One region of the Massilia sp. LjRoot122 genome, then DNA from elsewhere that is predicted to be linked to it. Evidence: predicted binding sites of a transcription regulator. Region 1 holds the regulator's gene; the other holds the start of a gene.
What was found. Region 1 encodes LexA, which represses DNA repair genes until DNA is damaged. Its sites were predicted from a motif close to ACTGTATNNNNATACAGT; they were not measured.

Region 1 (3,401 bases):
AACAACTTTTTCCAAAAGGATAACTTGCATGTTCTTTTCTCCAGGATGTTCTGAACTGTACGACGCGAATTAGGCGTTGTGCAGGTCGGTGTACGGCAGCAGCGCGAGGTAACGTGCGCGCTTGATGGCGGTGTCGACCTGGCGCTGGTAGTGCGCCTTGGTGCCGGTCAGACGTGCCGGCATGATCTTGCCGTTTTCCTGGACGAAGTCCTTCAGGGTGTCGACGTCTTTGTAATCGACCTGTTCCACGTTTGCTGCGGTGAAGCGGCAGAACTTCTTGCGCTTGAACAGCGGGTTCTGCTGTTTGCGCTTGAGTTTTTCTTTAGCTTTGTTTTTGTCGAACTTTTTACCGAATGCCATTTCGAGGCTCCTGTATCTAATCTAAATTGCGCTGCGTTATGCAGCACTGAAATCAATGATGTGAAACACCAAGGCTTTGCTGTTGCGGTTTTTCCTGGCCAGGAATCCTTCGAAGCGGTAGGCGGCACCGAGTTCGGCGCTTTGCAGCCTGCCTGAAATCTCGCCCGCGCCGAGCGCAGGGATTTCAAACGCGACCTGCCTTGCCACTCCGGCCTCTACCTGTTGCGAATCGTGCATCAGGATCGCGCCCACGATAGGGACGCCGGCCGGGGTATAACGCAGTACGTCACGCTCCGCGATGGTCGCGATGAGCTGGAACTGGTTCACTGCGCTCTACGAATTCCCGAGAAAAAACTTAGGCAGCTGCGGCCGGGGCAGCGGCAGGAGCTGCTGCTTCTGCGCGGTGGCTCTTGGCTGCGTCTTCGCGCTGGACCGACTTCATCATCGGCGACGGTGCGGTTTCGGCCTTCTTCATCTTGACGGTCAGGTGACGCAGGACGGCATCGTTGAACTTGAATGCGGTTTCCAGCTCGACCAGGGTCTCGTTGTCGCACTCGATGTTCAGGCAGATGTAGTGGGCTTTCGGCAGCTTCTGGATCTGGTAAGCCATCTGGCGACGGCCCCAGTCTTCCACGCGATGGATGTTACCGCCGCGGCTGGTCACCGTGGTCTTGTAACGCTCGATCATCGCCGGGACTTGCTCGCTCTGGTCCGGGTGGACGATAAAAACGATTTCATAATGACGCATGCAACACTCCTTGAGGACGTTAAACAAATGCCCACCTCGGCGTCAAGACGAGTGTGGGAAGGGAAAGCCGGACATTATAGCCTGAAAAGTCGGCGGATGGGAACTGGACCGCATTGCACAATTTTTTTACACATTTCCCGTGTTTTCCCTTGCGCATCCGAGAATACTGTACAAAAATACAGTCTGCTCTTACAACCATTGCCGTAAAACACCCATGCTCAAGCTCACTGCAAGGCAAGAACAGATCCTGAACCTGATCAAGGAAGCGATCGAAAACACCGGCTTCCCGCCGACCCGCGCCGAAATCGCGGCCGAGCTGGGATTCAAGTCGGCCAATGCGGCCGAGGAACACCTGCAGGCGCTGGCGCGCAAGGGCGCGATCGAGATTTCGCCGGGCACCTCGCGCGGCATCCGCCTGATCGGCGCCTCGGTCGAGCAGGTGCCGATGGTCCCTGCGGCCCTGATGATGTCGCTGCCGCTGGTCGGCCGCGTGGCCGCCGGTTCGCCGATCCTGGCCCAGGAACACGTCGAAGCCACCTACTCCGTCGACGCCGCCATGTTCTCGGCGCGCCCCGACTTCCTGCTGAAGGTCAAAGGCTGGTCGATGCGCGACGCCGGCATCTGCGATGGCGACTTCCTGGCAGTCAAGAAGATCGACAGCGCCAAGAACGGCCAGATCGTCGTGGCCCGCCTGGGCGAGGAAGTGACCGTCAAGCGCTACCGCAAGACCGGCAACCTGGTCGAACTGCTGCCGGAAAACCCGGACTTCAAGGTCATCCAGGTAACTCCGGAAGACGAGTTCGCGCTGGAAGGCCTGGCCGTCGGCCTGATGCGCAGCTGGCACTGAGGCTTCCCATGAACGCTCTGGCGGCAAGCCGCCAAAGCGCTCAAGCGCGTCTTACTGGATCTTCTTGTCCGCCCAGTGCGAATCCTTCTTGGCGGACTTCACCATCTTGTTGTGCTCTTCCACATAGGCCTCGGTCGCCGAGCGCCATGCTGCAAAGTCCGCCAGCACCAGCTTCGAACTGACCTTCGCCTCCTCGCTCAGGTTTTCCTGCAGCTGCTTCAGGTAGGCCGTCGACTTCTCGGTCTCTTCCTTGTTCATCAGCTTGGCGATGTCCGCCGGAATGCGCTGGGTCAGCGGCATCGCGGCATTCAGCTTGGTGACGTACTTGTTGTAGCAATCCTGCCACGCCTGCACGGCCGCACCGATGCGGTCGATGTCCGCGTTGACCTTCGACATCGCCGGAATCCGCGGCGTCACGCAGCGGTATTCGCCCGACTTCAGGTCTTCGCCGTCATAGCCCTTGATCCAGTAGTCGATTTCCTTGCGGCGCTTGAGGCGCTGGTCCATCAGTTCCAGCGAGGCGATCGCGACCTTGTTGCCCTTGGCGGCGGCCTTCTTGAACAGCGCCTCGGCCTTCGGCTCGTCCACCTGCCCCGCTTCGCCGTACCAGTACATCTGGCCGAGCGCCTGCTGCGCCTCGGGATTGCCGGCATTCGCCAGCTTGGTATAGATCTTCAGCGCACCGGCGTAATCCTTCTTCGCGAACAGGGCATTGGCGTCTTCCAGCTCGCCGGCGAAGGCGGCGCCGCACAGCAGCAGGGATGCAAGGAACAGCTTGGTCTTCATGGGCAGATGTGGAATGAGGAAAGAAGCTTCATGATAGCGGCAACAGGCGGGCCTGCTCAACCGCTGAAACAAAACGGCAGCCTGTGGCTGCCGTTTTAATTATGCCTCGAGCGCCTGGCGGAAGTCCGCCAGCAGGTCGTCGGTGTCTTCGATGCCCACCGACACCCGGATCAGGGACTCGGCGATGCCCATGCTGGCGCGCCGCTCCGCTCCCATCTCGAAGAAGATCGTGTGCGCCACCGGAATCACCAGGGTGCGGGTGTCGCCCAGGTTGCTGGCCGGGATGCCGAGCTTGAGGCGGTTCAGGTAGTCGAAGCAGTCGATGTCCTCGCGCAGCTCGAAGCTCAACAGAGAACCACCCGCGCGGAACAGCTCTTTCGTGATGCCGTGCTGCGGGTGCGAGGCCAGGCCCGGATAATGGACTGCGGCTACACGCTCATCTGCTTCCAGCATCTGCGCCAGCGCCAGCGCGTTGGCGCTGGTGCGTTCCATGCGCAAGGCCAGCGTCTCGGCGCCGACCGCGATGTGGTGGGCCGCTTCCGGGCCGAGGGCCGCACCGAAGTCGCGCAGGGCCTTGGCGCGCAGCTGGGCCAGGCCCTGGTTGGCGGCCGGCTGCTTGCGGAAGTTCGCCGCGATATGCGGATAGGCGCTCCAGTCGAA
Region 2 (3,401 bases), 1.9 Mb from region 1:
CCGGCATCCCATGCGTCGCGCAGTAATCGATCCAGCGCAGCTGGTTGTCCTGCAGGCGGTCGCCCGGGCCCTTCACCTCGATCATGGTGTAGCGGCCCTCGGCCGGCCAGAACTGGATCAGGTCGGGGAAACCGGTATGGTTGGCCTGGACGTCCGCCAGGATGCGCTCGCACCACTTGCGCAGGTGCTGCGGCGGGATGCAGGCCAGCGCCAGCTCGAGCAGTTCCTCGCTCAGCGCGCCCCAATACACGAAGGGCGAGGCGATGCCCGCCTTGTCGCGGTAGTTGGCGCGGATGGTGCCGCGGTAGGCGCCGCTCTCCAGTTCGGCCAGGCAGGCCGCGAATTCGGCTTCGCGGCGCTGGTGAAAGTCCGGGCTGTACAGGTCGGCCGGTCCGCGGTGGAAGGGGTGGAAGAAGGCGCCGGGTAGCGGCGCGAACACGGCGCGCCAGCACAGCAGGCCGAACAGGGAATTGGCGAGTGCATTCTCGACGTAGAACACCGGTGCGTCCTCGCTTGCCAGGTGCTCGCGCACCACGCCTTCGACCCACCATTCTCCGCCCGGCATCGGCAGGCTCAGGTCCAAGCGCTCGACCGGGGCGCTGCGGCGCGCCGGCAGCCTGGCGTGGCCGAGCCGGCGCGCCAGGCGCGGTCCGATGCGCAGCAGGTGCTGGCGTTCGGCCTCGCTCTCGGGCGCGGCCTGGGCCAGCTGGAACAGGGCATAGGCATCAATGAAGCGCTCATGCTTTTCCAGCACCCGGATGGCGCGCCCGCGCGCGCCCAGGTAACGGCATTGCGCGTAGACGGCATGGGCATTGTCCCAGTCCTTGAGTTTTTCATAGCCCTGGCCGATCTGGAACAGCAGTTTTTCGCGCCGGCTGACCAGCCAGTCGTTGTCGAAGACGTGCGAGGGCAGGTCGCGCAGCACCTCGTCCAGCGCTTCGCCGGCGTAGAAGCGTTCCTTGCAGTCGTGCAGGCGCAGGTAATGCTCGACGTCGGCGCGCGAGCGGAAGCCGCGCGAAGCCTGCGAGATCTCGACCTGTTCGAAGCGGAACATGCCGAGGTCGGACAGCACGAATTCGGTCCAGTCCTGGTGCAGGTTGCCGAAGAAGATCAGGCGCAGGCGGTCGCACAGGGGCTTGACCAGGATGCGCAGGGCGACATCGCTGCAGCCGGGGTACCAGCTTGAAAAAGGCCGGTCGTCGCCGCATACGGCGCGCAAGGCTTCCAGCTGCTCGGCCTTGCGCGCGTTCTTTTGCTGCAGCCGGGACTGGAAGGCGTCGGCGATCTCGGGCTTGGACAGCAGCTCGAACAACTCGTCGAGCGAGAGCAGCGGATCGGTTTCGATCCAGCCGGTGTCGAGCAGGAGATGCGCGGCCTCGACCGGGCAGCCGATCTCGGCATAGACCAGCTTACTGGCGCGGAACAGATTCCCCTTGCGCATGACCATGCGCACGAACAGGGCGCGCGCATTCTGCGGCAAGCCGGGGAAGGCGGCAAGGAAGGCGAGCTCGTCGGTGTCCAGCAAATCGCGATACCGCTCACCGATCCAGTCAAGGACGCGCTGGAAATTGTCCAGATAATAAAACTCGTTTTCCAGAACCCTGATCATCTCGTGCCGCCGTACTGTGCTTATGTACAGTATAACTCCACGAGGAATCAATAGCCCAGCAGTATCCCAATTTTTCGCCGGTTTTCTTTGTCATTTGCAGGCTTTTCGCCACGTTACTGGCGTGCCGGACGGGCCTGGCAAGCGTCGTTCGGACACAGCAGCTCGGTCATCTGCGAGCCTTCCGGGGCGTGGCCGTTGGCGTGCACGATGACGGCGGAGATCAATGCCACGTCCGCATCCACCGGGCCTTCCGTGGCCTTGCCCGGGGTGGCGCCGCGCTGGGCCTTGGGCGCTACCGGACGAACGGCGCCTTTCGCGACCATGACCGGCTTGGGTCTGGCGGGCGTGACGACCGGCGGACGGGGCGGCGCTGCGGCCCTGGCCACGCGCGGCGCCGGCGCGGCTGCCGCGGGCGCAGGTTTCAACAGGCGCAGGGGCGGTACCGCGTCGCCCGGGGCGGGCTGGTCCACCTGGTCGACGATCAGGGCCGCTTCGGCCGCCGGCGCCATGGCGACTTGCCGCAGGAGCGCGCCGACCGTGGGCTGCTGCGGCACTTGCCGCGCTTCGGCCAGCACCGTGTCTTGCGCTTCCAGCCGCGGACCCTCGTTGTTGGCGGCCAGCCAGACCAGCGCCCCGGTCAGTGCCACCGCCAGCGAAGCGCCGGTGCCGTACCAGGCCAGCCGCACGCCCGATGCCTTGCTGCCGCGCTTGCGCGCAGGTTCGCGCTCGAGCAGGGCCAGGATGCTGTCCTCACCGGAGGTAGCGACGCGGCGGGGCGACATCAGGTTCGGACGCATGGACGTGGATTGATTTTCGTCTGTAGGCCGCACGGCAACCCTCCTAAGATTGGTTCTTCCAATTCTGATTAGAAACAATCTTGGAGCTAGCGATGCTGATTTTTCTCGCCCTTCTGTACTTTTGTCTGGCGACGGCAGCGATCTGGCTTGCCTTGTTCCCGGGCGGACGTGCCGTTCTCGCACGCGCGCTGACCGCATTCAGGCATCGCCTGTCGCAGCGCGCGGTCGGCTGGCAGATCGCGGGCAGCCAGTATGCCGGTGCGGTGCGGGGGAATATTCCGCGCGATCTCCTGGGCAGCATCGTCGCGTTCGTCCGGCGCCACCGCATCGCCTGCGCGATCGGCGTGCCCGCCGTGCTGATTCCCTCCCTGCTGGCGCTGGCCCTGAGCAGTCCGGCCATGCTGCCGGTCTACGAAGGCGAAGCCGCCGCCCCGGACGTCCAGGTCGCGGCCCTGCTGCAGGGCGAGCGCCTGGTGCCGCCGGTGGCGCTGCCGCCGATGGCCTTCACCACTGCGGAAGTCGCGCTGGTGCGGCCGATGCTGGTGAACGCAAGCCGTAACTGGGGCCTGCTGCACCCCGACTTCAGCCAGCGTCTGCTGCTGGCCTTCAAGATCATGAAGGAAAAGCACGGCTACGAAATGGCGCTGCTCGAAGGCTACCGCAGCCCGGCGCGCCAGGACGAGCTGGCGCAGGCCGGCAGCCACGTCACCAATGCACGCGCCTTCCAGAGCTGGCACCAGTACGGCCTGGCCGCAGATTGCGCGTTCTGGCGCAACGGCAAGCTGGTGATTTCCGAAAGAGACCCCTGGGCGATGCGCGGTTACCAGCTCTATGGCGAGGTGGCCGAATCGCTCGGCCTGACCTGGGGCGGGCGCTGGAAGATGATGGATTTCGGCCACACCGAACTGCGGATGCGCGGCGTGATGCGGCGCTGAGAAGAAGCGGCGGCCGCGAGGGGGGAATCGCCTTGCCGGGCAACCCTTGAGCCGTCGCAA

Region 2: a site for LexA is predicted at 1,623-1,640, ahead of ACSQ25_RS15155 (VRR-NUC domain-containing protein). Genes of this name have one in related genera too.

Annotation. Positions count from the first base shown of each region.
Region 1 covers NZ_CAXUPB020000001.1:1,542,771-1,546,171, reverse strand. Annotated here, with positions in the region: gene rplI (50S ribosomal protein L9) at 1-30, opposite strand, end outside; gene rpsR (30S ribosomal protein S18) at 70-360, opposite strand; gene priB (primosomal replication protein N) at 397-687, opposite strand; gene rpsF (30S ribosomal protein S6) at 716-1,108, opposite strand; gene lexA (transcriptional repressor LexA) at 1,323-1,955, shown strand; gene ACSQ25_RS06720 (tetratricopeptide repeat protein) at 2,007-2,741, opposite strand; gene ACSQ25_RS06715 (cystathionine gamma-synthase family protein) at 2,841-3,401, opposite strand, start outside.
Region 2 covers NZ_CAXUPB020000001.1:3,476,931-3,480,331, reverse strand. Annotated here, with positions in the region: gene ACSQ25_RS15155 (VRR-NUC domain-containing protein) at 1-1,609, opposite strand, end outside; gene ACSQ25_RS15150 (hypothetical protein) at 1,723-2,406, opposite strand; gene ACSQ25_RS15145 (M15 family metallopeptidase) at 2,499-3,341, shown strand.